Linked DNA regions of Ensifer sp. PDNC004. The protein of the gene in region 2 binds, or shares a complex with, the protein of the main gene of each other region. Links are inferred from orthologs where the notes say so. Each region holds a gene or a part of one and is shown on either strand. Other genes may lie near its edges.

The links.
Region 1: the proteins of xseA (region 2) and JVX98_RS17890 are in contact, whole or in part, in a cryo-EM structure (PDB 8TXR), measured with the Escherichia coli proteins. The link is inferred for Ensifer sp. PDNC004 from one-to-one orthologs.

What each region holds. Positions count from the first base shown.
Region 1 is NZ_CP070353.1:1,960,655-1,970,928, reverse strand. Bases 3,396-6,128 are described here. They hold JVX98_RS17890 (exodeoxyribonuclease VII small subunit), read right to left. Parts: upstream 5,022-6,128; coding sequence 4,770-5,021; downstream 3,396-4,769. Other genes in these bases: JVX98_RS17880 (zinc-dependent alcohol dehydrogenase family protein), read right to left, coding at 6,016-6,128; JVX98_RS17885 (histone deacetylase family protein), read right to left, coding at 5,024-5,953; JVX98_RS17895 (pirin family protein), read right to left, coding at 3,683-4,606; dxs (1-deoxy-D-xylulose-5-phosphate synthase), read right to left, coding at 3,396-3,436. Outside these bases: JVX98_RS17905 (methyl-accepting chemotaxis protein), read left to right, coding at 1-1,452; more of dxs, read right to left, coding at 1,523-3,395; more of JVX98_RS17880, read right to left, coding at 6,129-6,987; JVX98_RS17875 (thioesterase family protein), read left to right, coding at 7,004-7,405; JVX98_RS17870 (thiolase family protein), read right to left, coding at 7,569-8,759; JVX98_RS17865 (class I adenylate-forming enzyme family protein), read right to left, coding at 8,737-10,239; JVX98_RS17860 (biotin transporter BioY), read right to left, coding at 10,244-10,274. UniProt on the Escherichia coli protein: Bidirectionally degrades single-stranded DNA into large acid-insoluble oligonucleotides, which are then degraded further into small acid-soluble oligonucleotides.
Region 2 is NZ_CP070353.1:2,624,847-2,635,297, reverse strand. The notes cover bases 2,727-5,636. They hold xseA (exodeoxyribonuclease VII large subunit), read left to right. Parts: upstream 2,727-3,334; coding sequence 3,335-4,939; downstream 4,940-5,636. Other genes in these bases: JVX98_RS21050 (chloramphenicol phosphotransferase CPT family protein), read left to right, coding at 5,006-5,590; JVX98_RS21060 (hypothetical protein), read left to right, coding at 2,727-3,261. Also shown: JVX98_RS21070 (bifunctional 2-polyprenyl-6-hydroxyphenol methylase/3-demethylubiquinol 3-O-methyltransferase UbiG), read right to left, coding at 1-272; JVX98_RS21065 (glycosyltransferase family 2 protein), read right to left, coding at 269-1,303; more of JVX98_RS21060, read left to right, coding at 1,441-2,726; JVX98_RS21045 (NAD(P)H-dependent oxidoreductase), read left to right, coding at 5,724-6,314; JVX98_RS21040 (MarR family winged helix-turn-helix transcriptional regulator), read right to left, coding at 6,321-6,803; JVX98_RS21035 (EamA family transporter), read left to right, coding at 6,905-7,783; JVX98_RS21030 (RNA polymerase sigma factor), read left to right, coding at 7,856-8,485; JVX98_RS21025 (VOC family protein), read left to right, coding at 8,507-8,905; JVX98_RS21020 (aminopeptidase), read right to left, coding at 8,995-10,248; JVX98_RS21015 (MBL fold metallo-hydrolase), read right to left, coding at 10,337-10,451. UniProt on the Escherichia coli protein: Bidirectionally degrades single-stranded DNA into large acid-insoluble oligonucleotides, which are then degraded further into small acid-soluble oligonucleotides.

The DNA.
Region 1 (10,274 bases), 660 kb from region 2 along the record:
GAGCAGATGGCGGGCGCCATCGAAACGGAGAAGGTCAAGTCCGAAACCGAAAGTGCGTCCACCCAGAAGTCGCTCGAGGCGATCGCACTGGCGGCCGTTGTCGCGGCGATTGCTGTCATTGCAGCGACCGTCTTCCTCGTCGGGCGCACCATCTCGCGGCCGATCGTTGCCACCACCCGCTCCATGACCCGCCTTGCCGACGGTGATGTTGCATCGTCGATCCCCTATTCCGGCCGCAAGGACGAGATCGGCGAGATGGCCGGCGCGGTCGAAATCTTCCGCCAGGCGGCGATCGCCAACCGCAGGCTGGAGGCGGAGGCCGCTGAAAACCGCAAACGGGCCGAGGCCGAACGCATTCGCCTGCAAGAAGACGCCGAAGCCGCTGCACAGGCCCGCCTGATCCAGGCGACCTCCGGCCTTGCCGGCGGTCTCAAGCGCCTCGCCGCCGGCGATCTCGCCTTCCAGCTTAGCGAACCCTTTGCGCCCGATTTCGAGCAACTGCGCCACGACCTGAACAGCGCCGTCGCCCAGCTCGGCGATGCGCTGTCGGCGGTCGCCGACTCGAGCCGCTCGATCGACGGCGGCTCGCGCGAGATCAGCGAGAGCGCCGACGACCTGTCACGCCGCACGGAGCAGCAGGCCGCAGCCCTGGAAGAAACCGCGGCCGCCCTGGACGAGATCACCGCCAATGTCGCCAACTCGACGAAGCGCGCAGAGGAAGCCCGGCATGTCGCCGTCGAGGCCAACGCCAGCGCCGCCAAGTCCGGCAGCGTCGTTGCCGATGCGGTCGAGGCCATGCGCCGGATCGAGCATTCCTCCGGTCAGATCTCCAACATCATCGGCGTCATCGACGAGATCGCCTTCCAGACGAACCTTCTGGCCCTCAACGCCGGCGTCGAAGCGGCGCGTGCGGGCGAAGCCGGCAAGGGCTTTGCGGTCGTGGCCCAGGAGGTGCGTGAACTTGCACAGCGCTCGGCGCAGGCCGCCAAGGAAATCAAGGAACTGATCCGCAATTCGTCCGTCGAGGTCGAAGGCGGTGTCCGGCTGGTGCGCGACACCGGTGCGGCCCTACAGGCGATCGGCGACCATGTGGTCACCATCAACGAGCACATGAGCGCAATCGCCGTGTCCTCGCGAGAACAGTCCGTGGGCCTGACCGAGGTGAACACGGCGGTCAACCAGATGGACCAGGTGACGCAGAAGAACGCAGCCATGGTCGAGGAAGCCAACGCCGCAAGCGCCCAGCTTGCCAACGAGGCAGTCCGCCTGCGCGAACTGATTACCCGCTTCACCCTTCCGGGCCAGGCGCGCGCAGCAACGACCGCAGATCTGCGCACCGCCGCCCGCGCCATGGCGGCACCGGCAGCCACGCCCGCACAACGCTTCACACCCACCCGCCCGCTGTCACGCGGCAACGCCGCGGTGGCGCAGGACGATTGGCAGGAATTCTGATCGACTGATGCAGAACGCAAAAACCCCGGCGATGAGCCGGGGTTTCTGTTTCATGCTATGCGAGGACCTATCAGCCGGCAGCGCCGATCCCGATGTCCTGCTTCTGGCCGAGTGCCTTGAAGACGGTCGAGACGATACCGGCGCGGTCGAGGCCGGCGGCGGCATACATCGCCTCGGGTTTGGCCTGTTCCATCCAGACGTCGGGCATGACCATCGGGCGAACCTTGAGGCCGCCGTCGAGCAGGCCGTCCTCGGCCAGGAACTGCAGCACGTGGCTGGCAAAGCCGCCGACGGCACCTTCCTCGATGGTGATCAGCACCTCGTGGTTGCGGGCAAGCTCGCGGATGAGATCATGGTCGAGCGGCTTGGCAAAGCGCGCATCGGCGACCGTGGTCGAAAGCCCGGCGGCGTCGAGGTCTTCGGCGGCCAGCAGACAGTCGGCCAGGCGGGTACCGAAGGACAGCAGCGCCACCTTGGAGCCCTCCTTGACGATGCGGCCCTTGCCGATCTCGAGGATCTGGCCGCGCTCCGGCATCTCGACGCCCACGCCTTCGCCGCGCGGATAGCGGAACGAGATCGGGCCGGCGTCGTAGGCAGCGGCCGTGCGCACCATGTGCTTCAGTTCCGCCTCGTCGGCGGCCGCCATCACCACAAAACCGGGGAGGGTGGCAAGATAGGTCGTGTCGAAGGAGCCAGCGTGGGTCGGGCCGTCGGCGCCGACGAAACCGGCACGGTCGATCGGGAAGCGTACCGGCAGCCCCTGGATCGCCACGTCGTGCACCACCTGGTCGTAGCCGCGCTGCAGGAAGGTCGAATAGAGCGCTGCGAACGGCTTGTAGCCTTCGGCGGCAAGACCGGCGGCAAAGGTGACGGCATGCTGTTCGGCAATGCCCACATCGAAGCAGCGCGACGGATGGACCTTGGCGAACTTGTCGAGACCGGTACCCGAAGGCATCGCGGCGGTGACGGCGACAATCTTGTCGTCGAAACCGGCTTCCTGCGTCAGCGCGTCGGCAAAGACCGAGGTATAGGCGGGCGCGTTCGGCTTGGCCTTCGCCTGCGCGCCAGTGATGACATCGAATTTGTTGACGCCGTGGTACTTGTCGGCTGCGGCTTCCGCCGGCGGATAGCCCTTGCCCTTCTGCGTCACCACATGGATCAGCACCGGACCCTTGGCGTTGTCGCGCACATTGCGCAACACCGGTAGCAGATGGTCGAAGGAGTGCCCGTCGATCGGGCCGATATGGTAGAAGCCCATCTCTTCGAACAGCGTGCCGCCCGTGACGTAGCCACGGGCGTGTTCGACAGCGCGGGTGATCGCCCGGTCGACGGTCTTGCCGAGATAGGCGGTCAGTTTCTTGCCGACTTCGCGGATGCCCATATAGGTGCGGCCGGAGGCAAGGCGTGCGAGATAGGCGCTCATCGCGCCGGTCGGCGGCGCAATCGACATGTCGTTGTCGTTGAGGATGACGATCAGCCGCGCGTCGAGCGCGCCGGCATTGTTGAGCGCCTCATAGGCCATGCCGGCCGAAAGCGCACCGTCGCCGATGACGGCAATAACATTGCGGTTCTTGCCGTCGAGATCGGCCGCGACCGCCATGCCGAGGCCGGCCGAGATCGAGGTAGAGGAATGCGCAGCACCGAAGGGGTCGTATTCGCTCTCGGCGCGGCGGGTGAAGCCTGAGAGGCCGCCTTCCTGACGGAGCGTGCGGATACGGTCGCGGCGGCCGGTCAGGATCTTGTGCGGATAGCACTGGTGGCCGACGTCGAAGATCAGCCGGTCATGCGGCGTGTTGAACACCTTGTGGATGGCGATCGTCAATTCGACGACGCCGAGGCCCGCGCCAAGATGGCCGCCGGTGCGCGACACTGCGTCGATCATTTCCGCCCGGACTTCTCCGGCAAGCTGCGGCAGATCCTTGTCGTCGACCTTCTTCAGGTCGTCGGGATAAGTCACCTTGTCGAGCAAGGGAGTAGCCGGCATCGGATTGGTTGGCAGTTGTGTCACGCTGCATGCCTCATGCGCGCCCCAAAGGTCGGGCGCGCGATAGTTGGTGGGTACCGTCGAAGCGGCTCTTTAGACGCAATCGTTGCTGAATGCAAAATTAGGCGTTCCTGCGTCATCAACCAAGAGACTAGCGCATGATTCTGTGAATCGAAATCGATTCAAGCACCATGAGGCAATGTTGCGCGGTTTTCCGCACCCAGCCTGTGCCACTTTAGGTCGCGGTCAACCCTCGGGCAGCGGAACGAATTCCTCTTCGTCTCCGGGCACGATGTCGAAGCGTCCGCTGCGCCACTCTTCCTTGGCTTTCTCGATGCGTTCCTTGGACGAAGAAACGAAATTCCACCAGATGTGGCGGGACGATCCGAGCGCTGCACCGCCGAAAAGCATGACGTGACAGCCTTGCGGTCCGGCCTTGACCGTGATCTCGTCTCCGGCGCGGAAGACGAGCAACTGGTTGTCGGCGAAATGATCGCCGGCAATGATTGCCTCGCCGGAGAGGATATAGAGCGCGCGCTCTTCCCACTGCGCCGCAAAGGGGGCGCTCTTGCCGGGTGCGATATTGAGGTCGACATAGATCGTGTCGGTGAAGACCGAGACCGGCGACTTCGCGCCCTCGAAATTGCCGATCACCACTCGCGCCTTGATGCCGTTGTCGCTCATATGCGGCAGCATTCGCTCTTCGGTGTGGCTGAAGATCGGGTCGATTTCTTCCTTGTGGTCGGGCAGCGCCAGCCAGGTCTGCAGGCCCGAGATCGAGCGCTCATGACCGCGCTGGTTCTCCGGCGAGCGTTCGGAGTGCACGATGCCGCGGCCGGCCGTCATCAAGTTCACGTCGCCGGGGCGGATGACCATTTCGGTGCCGAGGCTGTCGCGATGCTTGATCTCGCCGTCGAAGAGATAGGTGACGGTCGACAGGCCGATATGCGGGTGCGGGCGCACGTCGATCGCCTCGCCGGCGCGCAGCAGCGCCGGTCCCATGCGATCGAAGAAGATGAAGGGGCCGACCAGGCGGCGCTTCGCCGTCGGCAGGGCGCGGCGAACCTGCAGCCCGCCGATGTCGCTGGTGCGCGGAACGATCAGATGTTCGATGGCGTCGCAGGCGGGCTTGTCGCCGGCGAGCGGGTCGGGGCCTGGAAAGAAAGACATGGCGCTTGCTCCCGTTTTTGCTGTCGCATCAAGTACTAACGCCTATGAAACCAGGCGGGTAGGGGCGAAGCCGGGACGCAGTGTTTCCGCGTGACGATCAATCCGATCTTGGCAATTCCGGGAAAAGCGTGAAGCGGTTTCCGTCCGGAATTGCGATGAGTGATCAGTCGGCGTCGAGCGGCTCCACGCCCTGCGGCTTGCCGGCGCGGTCGAGGCGGATCTTTTCGATGCGGTCCTCGGCTGCCTTCAGCAGTGCTTCGCAGTGCTTCTTCAGCGCTTCGCCGCGCTCGTAGATCTCGATCGATTTGTCGAGGGCGACATCGCCGCGCTCCAGCGCCGAAACGATCCGCTCCAGTTCTTCGACAGCCTGCTCGAAGGAGAGGGTGGAAACGTCCGGTTGCGTGGTGGTGTTCATCGTTACCCTCTCATCAGTCTCAAAATGTGCAGGCCGGCCGATTCGGCCAGTCCCTGAAGGTCATAGCCGCCTTCGAGCAGGCTGACCATGCGGTTGCCGGCGCTGCGATCGGCGATCTCGTGCAGGCGTCCGGTCGCCCAGTCGAAATCCTCGGCGACGAGATTGATCTGCGCCAGCGGATCGCGGTGGTGGGCGTCGAAGCCGGCGGAGATCAGGATGAAGTCCGGGCGGAAGTTTGTTAGCGCGGAAAGGATCCGGCTGCGGAACGCCTCACGGAAATGCTCGCTGCCCATATTCGGCGACAGCGGTGCGTTGACGATGTTGCCCTTGATGCCCGTCTCGTCCTTGGCGCCGGTGCCGGGATAGAGCGGCATCTGGTGCGTCGAGCAGAAAAGCACCGAGGGGTCGTCCCAGAAGATGTCCTGTGTGCCGTTGCCGTGGTGCACGTCCCAGTCGACGATCGCGACCCGTTCGGCGCCGTGGACCTTCTGGGCGTAGCGGGCGGCGATCGCCACCGTGTTGAAAAGGCAGAAGCCCATCGCCTTGTTCTTCTCGGCGTGGTGGCCCGGTGGTCGCGCCGCGACGAAGGCGTTGTCGGTCTCGCCGGTAAAGACGGCGTCGACCGCGGCGGTCGCCCCGCCGATCCCGGTCAGCGCCGCCTCGAGGCTCAAGGGGCTCGCGTAGGTGTCCGCCTCGAAATTGTTGAGGCCTTCTTCCGGAATGGCGCGCCTGACGGCAGCGAGATGCTCTTCCGGATGGGCGAGCAACACGAGGTCTTCGCTTCCCTTCTTCGCCTCGATCCGCTTGAGATCGGAGAAGTTCGGGTGTTCGAGCGCAAGGTTCAGCGCCTTCAGCCGGTCCGGCCGCTCAGGATGCTCCTCCGGAACCTCGTGTTCCAGAAAGACCGGATTTTCATAGAGGAACGTGGTCATGCCCGGAACCTAGTGCGCGCACCCCGCAAGGTCCATGGTGACGCAGCCGAAAGACAGATTTTTCAACAGCGCGGATCGAGCAGCAGCTTGCCGTCGCGGCCCGGATCCGCCTGATGCGCAAGCGCCGCGTCGAGCCGGCTCAGCGGATAGATTTCCGCGATGCGGCTGGAAAAGAGACCCGACCGCAAACCTTCGAAACTCTTGGCAAAGGCCGCCTCGATCGCCGGTCGCCCGGCCGAATGCACCCAGGTGCGCAGCCACAGGAAGGAGAAGCGGATATCCGGCCGCGCCTGGATGGTTGCCTGCGGCACCGGCACGCCGCTGAGCGCCCCGTACTGGATGAAGGCGCCGCCGGGGTTGAGCGTGCGCTGGATGAGATCGCCGGCATATGGGCCACCGACCGCGTCGATGATTGCATCGAGGCGAAGCTGCGGCACATGGCTCTCGTCGCCAAGCACGATGTGGCCGGGGACCTCGGTTGCCAGTCGTTCAGCGCTGCGTGCGCTTCGAACGATGCCGGTGGTATCAGCGCCTTCGCCGGCCAGCAGCTTCATCAGCATGCCGCCGATCGCCGAGCCTGCCGCGGTGACGCCGATACGGCGGCCATCGAGCGAGCCGAAATGCGTACGCAGCGCCTCGATCAGTTGCAGCGCCGTCAGCGGATTGACGTAGCAGGTAGCAGCATCGGTCTCGCCGATATCCTCGGGCACGGCGAAACACCATGCGGCCGGCCGGATCAGATACTCCTGCCACAGACCGCTGGCGCCGATCGGCACGACGCGGTCGCCGACTTTCAGCGTCGTGACGCCGGTGCCGATGCGCGTCACCGTGCCGAAGCCCTCGAAGCCGGGCGCGAAGGGCAGCGTGGTGCGGGCGCTATAGGCGCCGGTCACCGGGATGAGATCGGACGGGTTGATGGCGGCGAGCGACAGCGCCACCTCGACTTCGCCCGCCGCAGGCGCCACGCGTTCGGCGTCGACGAGCGCAATCACTTGCCGGGGATCGCCGAACTGGCTAACGAGGGTGGAGCGCATCGTCAGGGAGCCTCGCATGGACGGCAGGGAGCTGGAGAACGTCACGGAAATCCGCATTCCGTTTCGCGATATAGACATGCACGGCCACATGCACAATGCCGCCTATTATGCCCATGCGGAGGCGGCACTTTCCAGCCTCTGGCGCCACCGTCCGCATGTGGTGAACGAGCCGAGCTATCTCGTCCGTCGTTCGGCCTGCGTCTATCACCGTGGCCTGCGTTACGACGAGCCGGCCCGTCTTACCGTCAACGTGGCGAAGGTCGGCGGCAGCTCGATCAGCTTTGTCGTCAAGGTCGAAGCGCGCGGCCAGCTCGCGGCCGAAGTCGAGGTCGTCTGGGTCGCAGTCGATCCGCAGCGCCACACGCCGCTGCCGCTGCCTTCAGCGACGCGCGAATGGCTGGCGGCCTATTCGGTCTAGCCCAAGCAATTCCAGGAAAAGTGCGAAGCGGTTTTCCGTCCGGGATTGCGGACCAAGAAACCAATTCCAGGAAAAGTGCGAAGCGGTTTTCCGTCCGGGATTGCGGACCAAGAAACCAATTCCAGGAAAAGTGCGAAGCGGTTTCCGTCCGGAGTTGCGCCGCTTAAACCGGGTGGACCGAACGAAACAGCGCGATGATGCCCATGCCGCCGCCAACACCCATCATCGCCAGCCCTTCCGTGCCTTCCGGCGATGCCAGCATCTGCGAGAAGAGCCGAACCGTGAGGATCGCCCCGGAGGCGCCATAGGGATGGCCGAGCGCGATGGCGCCGCCGTCGAGATTGACCCTATCCGCGGCGATATCGAGCTGGTCGAGACTGCCGAGCACCTGCGAGGCGAAGGCCTCGTTGAATTCCATGAAGTCGACCTTTGCCGGATCCAGCGTCGGTTGTCGGGCTTTCAGCTTCTGCATCGCCGGAACCGGGCCGAGGCCGAGCAGGTTGGGATCGACGCCCGCTGTCGCGGCATCGACAAATTCGAGCGCGAACGGAATGCCAAGCCGTCGCGCTTCGGCAAGGCTCGTCACCAGGACCACAGCTGCGCCGTCGTTGATCGGGCAGGCATTGCCGGCCGTTACCGTGCCACCCTCGACGAAGACCGGTTTCAGCCTCTGCAGCGTTGCCATCGAGGCATTGGCGCGCGGGCACTCGTCGCGCGACACAGGGCCTGCCACCGTGTCGATCGCCACGATTTCGCGGGAAAACCGGCCGGCAAGATTGGCCTCGACGGCGCGGCGATGGCTTTGAAGCGCAAAGGCGTCCTGCCGTTCACGAGAGATCCCGCAGGCGGTCGCGACGTTTTCGGCGGCCATGCCCATGTCCGGGTCGCCGATCTCGTCCGGGGCCATGCGGGCACGCTTGACCGGCGCGAGCTCGCCGCCGCGCTCCAGCGGCGGCCTCAGGCGGATATGCGCGCGGCTGGCGCTCTCGGTGCCGCCGGCCAGATAGAACCGACCGGCACCCGCCTGGATCATCCGAGCCGCAAGGGTAATCGCCTCCAGCCCGGAACCGCATTGGCGGTCGACGGTGACGCCCGGTGTCGAGACCGGCAGACCGGCTTCGAGAGCGGCGAGCCGGGCGAGATTGCCGGCGCTGTTGGCGGCATTGCCGAGAATGACGTCGTCGATCTCGCTCGTCCTTGCACCGGTATCGCGGAGAATGCGGGAAATCAGCGGTGCCGCCAGTTGCGACGGTTCGATATCGCGAAGCGTGCCGTTGACGCGGCCGATAGGCGTGCGGAGCGCGGCGATGATGACAGGTATGCGTGCCGGGTCATTCGATGAGGTCGAGGGCATCGTTTCCATCCGCGATCCATTGCCTGAGCGTGCCTACCGCTACCTTGCCCGACTGCGTCATCGGCATATTCAGGCAGAGCCAGATGCGACGTGGATGCTTGTAGCGCGGCAGCTGGGCGGCGAGATGACGATCAAGCGCCTCCCGATCGAACATACCACCTTCCGGCTCAATGACGGCGACCAGTTCGCTGCCGAGATCCGGGTGATCGAGGCCAAGCGCGAGTGCCGAGTGAACGCCGGCATCGGCGACGAGGACCGCTTCCACTTCCTGCGGGTAGATGTTGTTGCCGCCCGAAAGCACCATGCCACCAGCGCGGCCGAGAAGATGCAGGGAGCCGCATTCATCGAGGAAGCCGACATCGCCGACCGTCGCCAGCGACCCAAGGCGACGGAACCCGGCGCCGTCGGCGCCGCCGACATAACCGTCGGAGATGAGGGCGCTGTCGACGAAGATCGTGCCCGTCTCACCGGTCGGCAGCTCGTCCCCCTTGTCGTCGCGAATGCTGAGCGTGACGCCGGGAAAGGCGCGGCCGACGGCGGTGGCCGAAGCGGTGTCGCCCTTGGTCGCAACGCTGATGAAGCCCAGTTCAGAGGCGCCGTAGTATTCGATGATATCGGCTTGCGGAAATGCGAGCGCCGCGGTTTCGCGATCGTTTTCGGTCAGCTTGGCGCCGGCGACGGTGATCTGTTTGACCGACCTTTGCGGCCGGCCGGCGGCTGCCGCGCAGAGCCGCCGCAGCACCGTCGGCACCAGCGCCAGTCGCTGGACCGCTTTCGCCTCGATAACGGACATTGCCCGGGATGCCTCGAAATGTGTGGCCCCGATGAATTCGGCGCCGGCGACGAGGGTTTCTGCAAGCGCATAAAGCGTCAGCCCGTGCGCGAGCGGACCGGGGGCAAAGGTGCGGGTGGCGCGGCCGATGCCGAAGAAGGGCTCGCCTGTGGCCAAGCTTCTGCGCCACGAGCCGCGATCGCGGATGATGGCTTTCGGCGTGCCCGTCGTGCCCGAGGTGAAGACGATGAGGAACGGCTCGCTGTCTTCGCCGACTGCGAGCAGCTTTCGCTCGTTGCCATCGGTCTCGCGGAAGGTTCGCGTTTTGCCGCTTGCGGGCGCATGGAGCGAGAGGTTGGCGCCATCGGCCCTGACAATGAGATCGGGCGAAAGGCGATCGTGCATCGTCTGGCGCGTCGCCTCCGGCAGATGCGGATCGATCAGCGCGACGCAGTTGCCGCCGCTGGTGGCGGCAAGGAAGGCAGCGGCGAAGAGCGGATGATTGCCCGTCTCCAGTGCGATCAGGCGAGAGCGGTCGCCGAGCACGCTGCGTCGTTCGGCAATCCCAACCAAGTCTCCGAAACGTTCGGTAAGTGCGCCGGCGATGCGTGTGAGGTCACCAAAAGTGAAAACCCGGCCCTCGATTTGGAAGGCCGGGGCATGCGGATGGTCTTCCGCGTGGCGATGGATCGCGGCGGCAAACGGCATTGGTTCAGGCGCGGGCCGGCAGCAGCGGATAGCCG
Region 2 (10,451 bases):
CAGACGCTGTCGCCGACGACGCTTGCCGCGATCTTGCGCACGCAGGCTTCGGAATTGTCCGTTCCCTCGTGCACCCGGGGATGCTGCCGGTAGAGGTCCTCGTACTCGTTCGCTGACAGGAACGGTGCCCGTGCGCGAAAGTCGGCGAGATGCGCGATGTGCTTGCCCCAGGCGAGGCTCGCCATGCCCTTGAACAGGCGCGAATCCCTGAGGATCGGTGGAATGACGTCTTCGATCAGGAAGCGGATGCGATTGGTCGTTTCCCGGTTCATCCGCGGCGCTCCCGCACAATGCGTGGTGCCGACTGCAATCCGGCCTCCTGGATGTCGACGCTCTCGGCCGGCATGGCCCGCGAAGGGGTTGCGATGTAGTGCAGCCGGAGCTGCTCGGTGCGGGCGCGCGAGACCGAATCGAGGATCAGGCCTGCCGTGAACGTGATGATCGACATCATCAGCATGGCCAGCGCAAAGACCCAGGTGGGCATGCGCGGCACGAGCCCGGTCGCGAAATATTCGAGCAGGACGGGCATCATGAAGCCGATGCTCGTCGCAAAGAAGGCCATGGCGATCACGCCGAAGAACGTGAAGGGCCGCGTTTCCTTCATGAGCATCGCGAAGGTCCAGAGGATCTTGGCGCCGTCCTTGTAGGTCGACAGCTTGGAATGGGAACCTTCCGGGCGCCGGCCATAGTCCAGTTCAAGTTCCGCGACCGGCAACTTGAGACGCGAGGCATGGACCGACATCTCCGTCTCGATTTCGAAGCCGTTGGAAATGGCCGGGAAGCTCTTGGCAAAGCGCCGCGAGAGCACGCGGTAACCGGAGAAGATGTCGTTGAAATCCGTGCCGAAGATTTCCCGATAGAGAATGTTGAAGAGCCTGTTGCCGAAGGCGTGGCCCTGCCGGCCGGCGTCGTCGTGGACCCCGCGACGCGTTCCGACGACCATGTCTGCGCGCTCGGTGATCAGGGTGCGGATCAGATCTTCCGCATCGGTCGGGCAATAGGTGCTGTCGCCGTCCGCCATGACGTAGATGTCGGCGTCGATATCGGCGAGCATGCGCCGCACCACGTGCCCCTTGCCCTGCCGGCGCTCGCGCACGACGGTCGCGCCGGCGAGCATCGCCTTCAGCGCGGTGCCGTCGGTCGAGTTGTTGTCATAGACGTAGATGCGTGCCGTCGGCAGTGCCGTCTGGAAACCCTGGACCACCTGTCCGATGGTCGACGCTTCGTTGTAGCAAGGCAGGAGAACGGCGATGTTGAAGCGGTCGAACATCAGGGTGGCTCGGTTGCTGTTGGATCGCGCCATCATAGGATCAGGGTGTTAACAAGGTGCCAAGGTGCGCCGCGCGGGGCGGTCCAAGCGGCATGCGCCGCTGCCGTGCGCTTTACGCTTTCTTGATCGCAGGGGCGTAAGCTCCGCGCGATCAAGAGGGGCGTAGACCTATGTCGGGCGGCACGGCAGCACTACCGGAAATGGCGGCGATGCCCAGGCAGCGGCGGTTCTCGTCGAACCTCCTATGGATGGCGCTCGCCTATGGCGTGCCCACGGTTCTTTTCCTCGTCATCCAGTTCATGCGGGCACCGGATTATCTCGGCCGCGACAATGACGATGCCATGCGCCTGGTCGAGGTGCGCGACCTCCTTGCCGGCCAGAGCTGGTTCGACCTGACGCAGCCCCGCCTGGGGCTCGAGGGTGGAACGCTGATGCACTGGTCGCGCCTGATCGACCTGCCGATCGCCGGGCTGATGTTCATGTTCCGGCCCTTTGTCGGCGTGGCGCAGGCGGAAGTCCTGGCGCTGGCGATCTGGCCGATGGCGCTCGCGGTCGCGCTGCTGGCGGTGATGGGGCTCGCCGGACGTCGGGCGGGCGGCACGGCCGCCATGCATTTCTGCCTGGGGCTGACTGCGATCTTCATCGCCACGTCGAACCGCTTCCTCGGGGGCGCGATCGACCACCACAATGTACAACTGGTGCTGGCCGCGGTCATGGTGGCCATGCTCGTCGATCGCCGGTATCGTGCCCTGAACTATGCGCTTGCCGGGGTGGCGGCGGCCATCGCGATCGCCGTCGGTGCGGAAACCACGCCCTTCGTGGCCGTCGTCTGCGCCATCGTTGCCTGCCAATGGCTCTGGGCCGGCCAACCGGCCGCCCGCGCGACCGTCGCATTCGGCCTGTCGCTGGCAACGGGCCTCAGCGTCATCTTCTTTTCGACCGTGCCGCCGCGCCTCTATTTCGTCGCGACCTGCGACAATCTCTCGATCGCCTTCTACTCGCTGGCGCTGACCGGCGGCGTCCTCCTGGCGCTCGCGGCCGTCACGGTCAGCCACCGCGCGCCGGCGCTGCGCCTCGGCGCGCTCGCTCTCTGCGGTCTCGGCGTTGTCGCGGTCGCCCTGGCGGTGGCGCCGCAATGCCTCGGCAATCCGCTGGCCGGTCTCGATCCGCTGCTCGTCGAGCTCTGGCTCGACCAGGTCTCCGAAGCCCGTTCCGTCGCGCTGATCGCGGCGCAGGAGCCGACCAATATCGGCGCTTACTATTTCACCGGCGCCTTTGCCTCGGCCATCTGCGTCTGGCGCATCTGGCGTCGCGACCGGGTCGATCTCCATCTCGTGCTCCTGGCCCTGGTGTTTTCGAGCCTGGCGATCGCGCTTGTCCAGGTCCGCGGCATGGCATTCTCCAACCTGCTCGCCATCGTGCCGATGGCGCTGCTGCTGGCCGATCTGCGCGCGCGGTCGAGCGGCGGAACGGCTGGGGCCCGCGCCTCCCTTCTCTATGTCGGTGCGCTGCTCGTTTCCGTTCCGGCGACGTGGGCCATTGCCGGAACGCTTGCGGAAAAGGGGATCAACGGGTTTGCTGCAACGGAGAGAGCGGTCACCAACGGCGAGGCGTGCCTGAGCGACGTCGCACTTGCCGATATTGAGCGGCTTGCGCCGTCGCTGGTCGTCGGGCCGTCGGATATCGGCGCGACGCTGCTTCGCCGCACGGAACACCGCGTGCTCAGCGCTCCCTATCATCGCAATGCCGCCGGCATGCTCCGCGAGCTGAAGATCGGCCTGGCCGAGCCTGAAGCCGCAGCCGTCCTGTTGCACCAGCTCGGCCAGCCCGTGCTCGCCTTCTGCGCCGTCGACGTGCAAACGCAGATCATAGCTGCCCGCGCCCCCGATGGTCTCTATGCCGACCTCGCCGCCGGGCGCGTGCCGGCGTTTCTGACGCCGCTCCCGGTGTCGGAAGGCTCACCCATCCGGCTCTACACGCTGTCGCCTTGAGCGCCACGCCCCTGGCGCGTGGAAAGCGTGAGGGATGTGCTGGCCTTCGGCGAAGGGTGCGGTAAAAGAGGCAATGGCCTCTTTCTTCGACAACGATTCTCCGAGCAACCTCACCGAATATTCGGTGTCCGAGCTTTCGGGCTCGATCAAGCGAACGGTCGAACAGGCCTTCGACCAGGTGCGCGTGCGCGGCGAGATCTCGGGCTATCGCGGCCCGCATTCCTCGGGCCACGCCTATTTCGCGCTCAAGGACGACCGCGCGCGCATCGACGCGGTGATCTGGAAGGGTACCTTTTCGCGGCTGCGCTTCCGTCCGGAAGAGGGCATGGAGGTGATCGCGACCGGCAAGGTCACGACCTTCCCCGGCTCGTCGAAGTATCAGATCGTCATCGAGACGATGGAGCCGGCCGGAGCCGGCGCGCTGATGGCGCTGCTCGAAGAGCGCAAGCGCAAGCTCGCCGCCGAAGGGCTGTTCGACGCCAATCGCAAGAGGCCGTTGCCCTATATGCCCAAGGTGATCGGCGTCGTGACGTCTCCGACCGGCGCCGTCATCCGCGATATCCTGCACCGCATTGCCGATCGCTTTCCCGTCCATGTCGTCGTCTGGCCGGTTCGGGTGCAGGGCGATGGCTCGGGTGACGAGGTGGCAGCGGCGATCCGCGGCTTCAACGCGGTCGAGCCCGGCGGGCCGATTGCGCGGCCGGATGTGCTGATCGTTGCGCGTGGTGGCGGTAGCCTCGAAGACCTCTGGGGCTTCAACGACGAGGCCGTCGTGCGCGCAGCCGCCGCCTCCGAGATCCCATTGATTTCTGCCGTCGGCCACGAGACCGACTGGACGCTGATCGACTATGCCGCGGACCAGCGCGCGCCGACGCCGACGGGTGCTGCCGAAATGGCAGTGCCGGTCAGGGCCGATCTCGAAGCCGGTCTCTCTGGCCTGTCGGCCCGCCTCAAGTCGGCCGTCGGCCGCCAGATGGACAATCGCCGCCAGTCGGTGCGGGCGCTCGCACGGGCGCTGCCGTCGCTCGACCAGTTGCTGGCGTTGCCGCGCCGCCGCTTCGACGAGGCCGCCCTCGGGCTCGGGCGCGGCCTCACGATGAACACAGCCAACAAGCGGCGCCAGTTCGAGCGCGCCTCGGCCGAGTTGCGTGCCGATCTTCTCAAGGGCAAGCTTTCCGAGCGCCGCCAGCGCCTGGTCGACGCCATGAACAAGGCCGACCGCATCGTCGAGCGGCAAGTACATCGCGGCGAGGCGCGGGTTTCGGCGGCCGACGCTGCACTGCGCGCCTTGCCTTCGCGCCTCATCGGCCAGATCCATCGCGCATCCGATCGCGTGGCCGGCCTTGCGGCCCGGTCCGATGCGGCCGTGCGCGCCGACGTCCGCCGCCTGCGCAGCGTCATCGTCGCCCAGGACCGCATCCTGCAGTCGCTTTCCTATCGCAACGTCCTGCAGCGCGGCTTTGCGCTGGTGCGTGACGCCGAAGGCGGGCCGGTGCGCCAGGCTGCATCCGTCTCGGTTGGCATGACGCTCAGCCTGGAGTTCGCCGACGGTCGCGTTTCGGCGATTGCCGGCGAAGGCGAGGGCGAGCCGGCTTCCCCGCCGACGGCGCCGCGCAAGAAGCAGACAAAACCTGCAGAGGCGGCGGGGGACCCGCCGAAACAGGGCAACCTGTTCTAGCGCGTCATCCCGCTGTCATGGCGACGGCGTAACGCCAGCGTTCCCACGAGAGCGACGGAGCCCGGCATGGTCGAGCGAGCCAAGATTATCTTCATCCACGGGGCCTCCAGCAGCGGAAAATCGACGCTGGCGCGGGCGGTCCAGGCGCAGATGGGCGAGCCGTTCTGGCATGTCTCGATCGACCATCTTCGCGATTCGGGAACGTTGCCGATGGAACGGTTCCGCCGCGGCGATTTTTGCTGGAAGGAACATCGAGCGCGCTTCTTCGACGGGTTCCACCGCTCGCTGGTCGCCTATGCGTCAGCCGGCAACAATCTCCTGCTGGAGCACATTCTCGAGGAGCCCGGCTGGGCGTCTGAGCTCGCGGTGATGTTTCAGCCGTTCGACGTGTTCTTTGTCGCGCTTCACTGTGAACTCGACGAACTGGTCCGGCGCGAACGGCTTCGCGCCGACCGGCCGATTGGCAGCGCCGCGGATGATTTTCACCGCATTCACTTCGGACAACGTTACGATCTGGAGCTCGGTCCGGGGCAGGCCGCCGAGGACCAAGCCGCGCAGTTGATTTCCGCCTGGTCGGTGCGCCGCGCGCCCTCCGCCTTCGACGCACTGGCGCTGGAGGCGCGGGCAGGATCTGGAGGATCTCAGGTCTAAGAACAGTGAGCCGGCTATCCTTCTTCGGTGCCGCTCGTCGCTCGCGAAAAACGGCATTGTATTCGGTTGATTTTTCAGCTCATTTTCCCGGCTACGGATCTTGATTCCAGATCGATATGTTAGGGAACGCCGGATGCGCATCCTGCTCGTGCTTGCTCACCCGCTCGAAGACAGTTTTGCCGCAAGCGTGGCGCGTCAGGCGCGCGCCGCCTTGGAGGCGAACGGTCATTCGGTCGACTTGCTCGACCTCTATCGCGAGGATTTCGATCCGCGCCTCACCGTTGCCGAGCGCGGCAGCTACTTCACCGACGCCTATGACCGCTCAAGCGCGGCAGATTGGATCGCGCGGCTGCAGGCGGCCGACGGGCTGGTGCTCGTCTTTCCGCAATGGTGGTTCAATTTTCCGGCGATCCTGAAGGGCTTCTTCGATCGCGTCTTTGCCCCGGGCGTCGCCTTCGACAACGACCCGGCCGGCGGTCGCATCATTCCGCGGCTCAACAATATCAAGCTCTTCTGGGCGCTGACGACGACCGGCTCGCCCTGGTGGGTGGTGCATCTCTATATGGGCAATCCGGTGAAGCGGCTGTTGAAGCGCGGCATCGCCGCCTTCTGCGCCAAGGGGCTGAACTTCCGCATGCTGGCGCTGCACGACATGGACCGGGCGACCGACGCCAAGCGCAAGGCGCATCTGGAGCGCGTCCGCCGGCTTGCCTCAAGTCTATGATCGCAGCTACTCGAACGTCGCGAGATATTTGCGCAGCAGTGCGTTGAGCACCACGCGTTCCTCGGGCGAGAGCGCGGAAACCACGCGATGCTGGTTGGCCACATGCGCGGTCGCGGCTTCGTCGACACGGCGCAAGCCTTCTTCCGTCAAGGCGATGATCACGCCCCGCCTGTCCTCGGGATTGGCGATCCGTTCGACGAGCCCCGCCTTTTCCAACTGATCGATGCGGTTCGTCATGGTGCCGGAACTGACCATGGTCGTATCGAGAAGTTCTCCGGGCGAAAGCCGATAGGGCGGCCCGGACCGACGAAGCGTCGCAAGCACGTCGAAGCTCGACGCATTCAACCCGCGTTCGGAAAACGACTTTTCGATTTCACGGGCGATATGTGTCGAGACCCGTGAGAGCCGGCCAAGCAGGCCCATGGCCGAAACGTCAAGGTCCGGCCGCTCCCGGTGCCATTGGGCCAAAATCCTGTCGACGCGATCCATCAATACCCCCATGCATTTATCTCAGCATAGAGTATCTTGACTTAGAGATAAACCGCGTTATTCTCAATTTATCTTGATATAGAGATTCTTGAGGTAAAGATATGAGCTCGAACCGCACCGTCGACCTTGCCTTGACCGCGCTGGCACCTGCCATTTGGGGCAGCACCTACCTCGTCACCACGCAGTTCCTGCCGTCCGGCTATCCGCTGACGGTCGCCATGCTACGGGCGCTTCCGGCCGGGCTGCTCCTGCTCCTCATCGTTCGGCGGTTGCCGGAAGGCATCTGGTGGCCGCGCACCTTCGTGCTCGGCGCACTCAACTTTTCCTTCTTCTGGGCGATGCTCTTCGTTTCGGCTTACAGGCTGCCGGGCGGCGTCGCCGCCACGGTGGGTGCCGTACAGCCGCTGATCGTCATCCTCCTGTCGCGCGTCTTCCTGGGCTCGCCGATCCGTCTGCTCAGCGTCGTCGCCGGCCTTGCGGGCATCGCCGGCGTTGCCCTACTGGTGCTCACGCCCGGCGCCGCGCTCGATCCGCTCGGGGTGCTCGCCGGTCTCGCCGGCGCGGTCTCCATGGCCTTCGGCACGGTGCTCAGCCGCCACTGGGCGCCGCCGGTGCCGCCGCTCACCTTCACCGCCTGGCAATTGGCGGCTGGTGGCCTCATGCTCGTGCCGGTGGCGCTGTTCTTCGAGCCGTCGCTGCCGCCGCTGACGACGGCCAACGTCCTCGGTCTTGCCTATCTCGGCCTGATCGGCGCCGCCTTCACCTATCTGCTCTGGTTCCGCGGCCTCTCGCGCCTCGAGCCTTCTGCCGTCTCGCCGCTCGGTTTCTTGAGCCCCGTCGTCGCCATCCTGCTCGGCTGGGGCGTGCTCGGAGAGCAACTGACACCGGTCCAGGCGCTCGGCATCCTCGTCGTCTTCCTCAGCGTCTGGCTCAGCCAGCGCGCGCAACTCGCCCCGAAGGTGCGACCGGCGCGGGCCTGAAAGCGGGCTTGCAACCACAGGGCATGCGCTTCACATTGCCGGGACCTCAATTCCCAGGAAGCGCATGCCGCAATGACCGAGCACCTGACGCCGGCGCACTATTTTGATCTCCTCCGTTTCGCCAGGCGCCAGACGCGCCGCGCAGCAGAAGCGGAGGATTTGCTGCATGAGGCGCTGATCGTGGCGCTCAAGGCAGGGCGCTTTCCGACCGGCAGCGATCGCGCCTGGTTCTGCGGCGTTCTCCGCAAGCTCGCAGCGATGCAGGCGCGTACTGCCGCTCGCCGACTTCGCCGGGAGCAGCAGCTTGATATCCCAGAAGCGGAAGACGCCAGTTCCGCCGATCCGCTCGCCTTCGCCGCCACGCTTTCCCCCAGTCTCAGGATCGTGATGCTGCTTGCGATCGCCGGCCACAATCGCCTCGAAATCCGTCACCTCCTTGGCATTTCCGATGAAGCGCTGCGCCAGCGCATCCTGATGCTGCGCCGGGCCTGGCGTGATGCCGGCCATGTCGAGACCAGTCTGGAGTTGACCGGGCTTCGTTATCCGCTCGAAAGCGGCCGTATTCGTCAGGCCCTGCTGCCGGTCACCCGCGGCGGCCGCGCCGCCTTTGCCAGCCACGATCCGGACGGCCATCTCTTCGCGATCAATTTTTCGCCGCGCGTGTCTCACGAAACGGCAACCGGCGGCAACAAGCCGGCGTAACAAGCACAAGGGAATCAACCAATGCTGTCGAAACCACGTATCGGGGCCATCTGCTACTTCGTCTCGGAACTTACCCGGACGGAAGCCTTCTACCGTGATGTCCTGGGTCTCAACGTCCAGCGCATGGAGGACGACGAAGCCGGCGCCTGGCTGATGGCCAAGATAGAAGACGAGGTCGAATTGATCTTTTTCGTCGCGGAAAGCAAACCGGGCAACACGCCGATCGTCGTGTTCGATCTCGCCGAAGGCGGCATCGACGATGTCGTGGGCGGCCTCGCCGAAAAGGGAACCACCATCGTCACGCCGGTGAGCCATGCGCCCGGCGGCTGGTCAGCGGAGTTCGCCGATCCCGATGGTCATGTCCTGTCGCTCTACCAGTCGGCGGAGATGCCGCGTCTGAAGCGGGCTGCCAACGCTTGAAGGGGCAGTTTCCCCAATAGAAAAGGCCGCCGCATGTCCTGCGGCGGCCACAAGCCTTTCAGGCCGGACGATACTGGGGAGGGGCGTGATCAGGCCCATTCGCCCTTTCGCATGACCGGGACGCGGCTGCCGTCGGCGCGCACGCCGTCGATGTCGACCTGGCCCGAGCCGATCATCCAGTCGATGTGAATGAGGCTGGAATTGCCGCCCTGGGCGCGGATCTGGTCAGGTGTCAGCTTGGCGTCGTCGACGAAGCAGCCGGAATAGCACTGGCCGAGCGCGATGTGGCACGAGGCGTTTTCGTCGAACAGCGTGTTGTAGAACAGGATGCCGCTTGCCGAGATCGGCGAGGAATGCGGCACCAGAGCCACTTCGCCGAGCCGGCGCGCGCCCTCGTCGGTGTCGAGCACCTTGTTCAGTACTTCCTCGCCGCGCGATGCCTTGGCTTCGACGATCCGGCCGCCCTCGAAACGCACTTGGATGTTGTCGATCAGAGTGCCCTGGTGCGACAATGGCTTGGTCGAGGAGACATGGCCTTCGACACGCAGCGCATGCGGGGTCGTGAACACCTCCTCGGTCGGGATGTTCGGGTTGCAGGTGAAGCCGTTCTTGGCCTCCGATGCGCCGCCGCACCAGAGATGGCCATCGGCAAGCCCGACGGTCAGATCGGTGCCCGGGCCGGTGAAGTGCAGCGCTGCAAAGCGTTCGCCGTTCAGCCAGGCCGAGCGCCGGGCGAGGTTGGCGTTGTGCTCCTTCCAGGCGGCCACCGGATCGGCGACGTCGACGCGCGAGGCGGCGAAGATGGCGTTGGCGAGCTTCTCGACGGCAACCTCTTCCGGATCATTAGGGAAGACGAGCTTCGCCCAGGACGGGTTCGGGTAGGAGACGATGTTCCAGTTGATGTCGAAGTTGGAGATCTTTTCGAGCGCCGGCTTGTACGCGATCGAGTTCGCCTTGTTGGCGCGCGCCACCTTGGCCGGATCCTGCGCCGACAGCATCATCGGGTTGTCGCCGGAGATCGCAAGCCGCGCTGCACCACCGGCGAAAGCTTCGGCCATGCCCTTGAACAACCAGTCGCTTGCCCGGTCGAAGCTCTCGTCCGGTGCATAGGCATAACGCGAAAGCGTCGTGTCCTCGTCCGAATAGAGAGTCGTCACGAGGCCTGCACCGGCCTTGTAGGCGTGCTTGGTGATAAGGCGAACAAGCGGCATCGCCGCGACCGGCGCGGTCATGACAAGGTCCTGGCCGCGCTGAAGCTGCAGGCCGACCTGGATCGCGACTTCCGCGAGCTTGTCGAGTTTCACCGGGTCGATCGGATCGGGCGTATTGGCGGGAAAGGTCATGATCTACCTGTCTTTCTGAAATCGGAAGAAGAAGACTTAGAGCGCTTTGCGGCGAAAATGAAGGCTGAGTGCCGGAGGTTTGGTGCAATCAGCGCGCGCCGAGGGCCGCACGCACCCGCTCGACATTGCTCCTGTGCACGGCCTCGTACGGCGCGAAATAAAGGATCGCGCCGGAGGCGATATCCGCGGCGGCGAATTCCTTG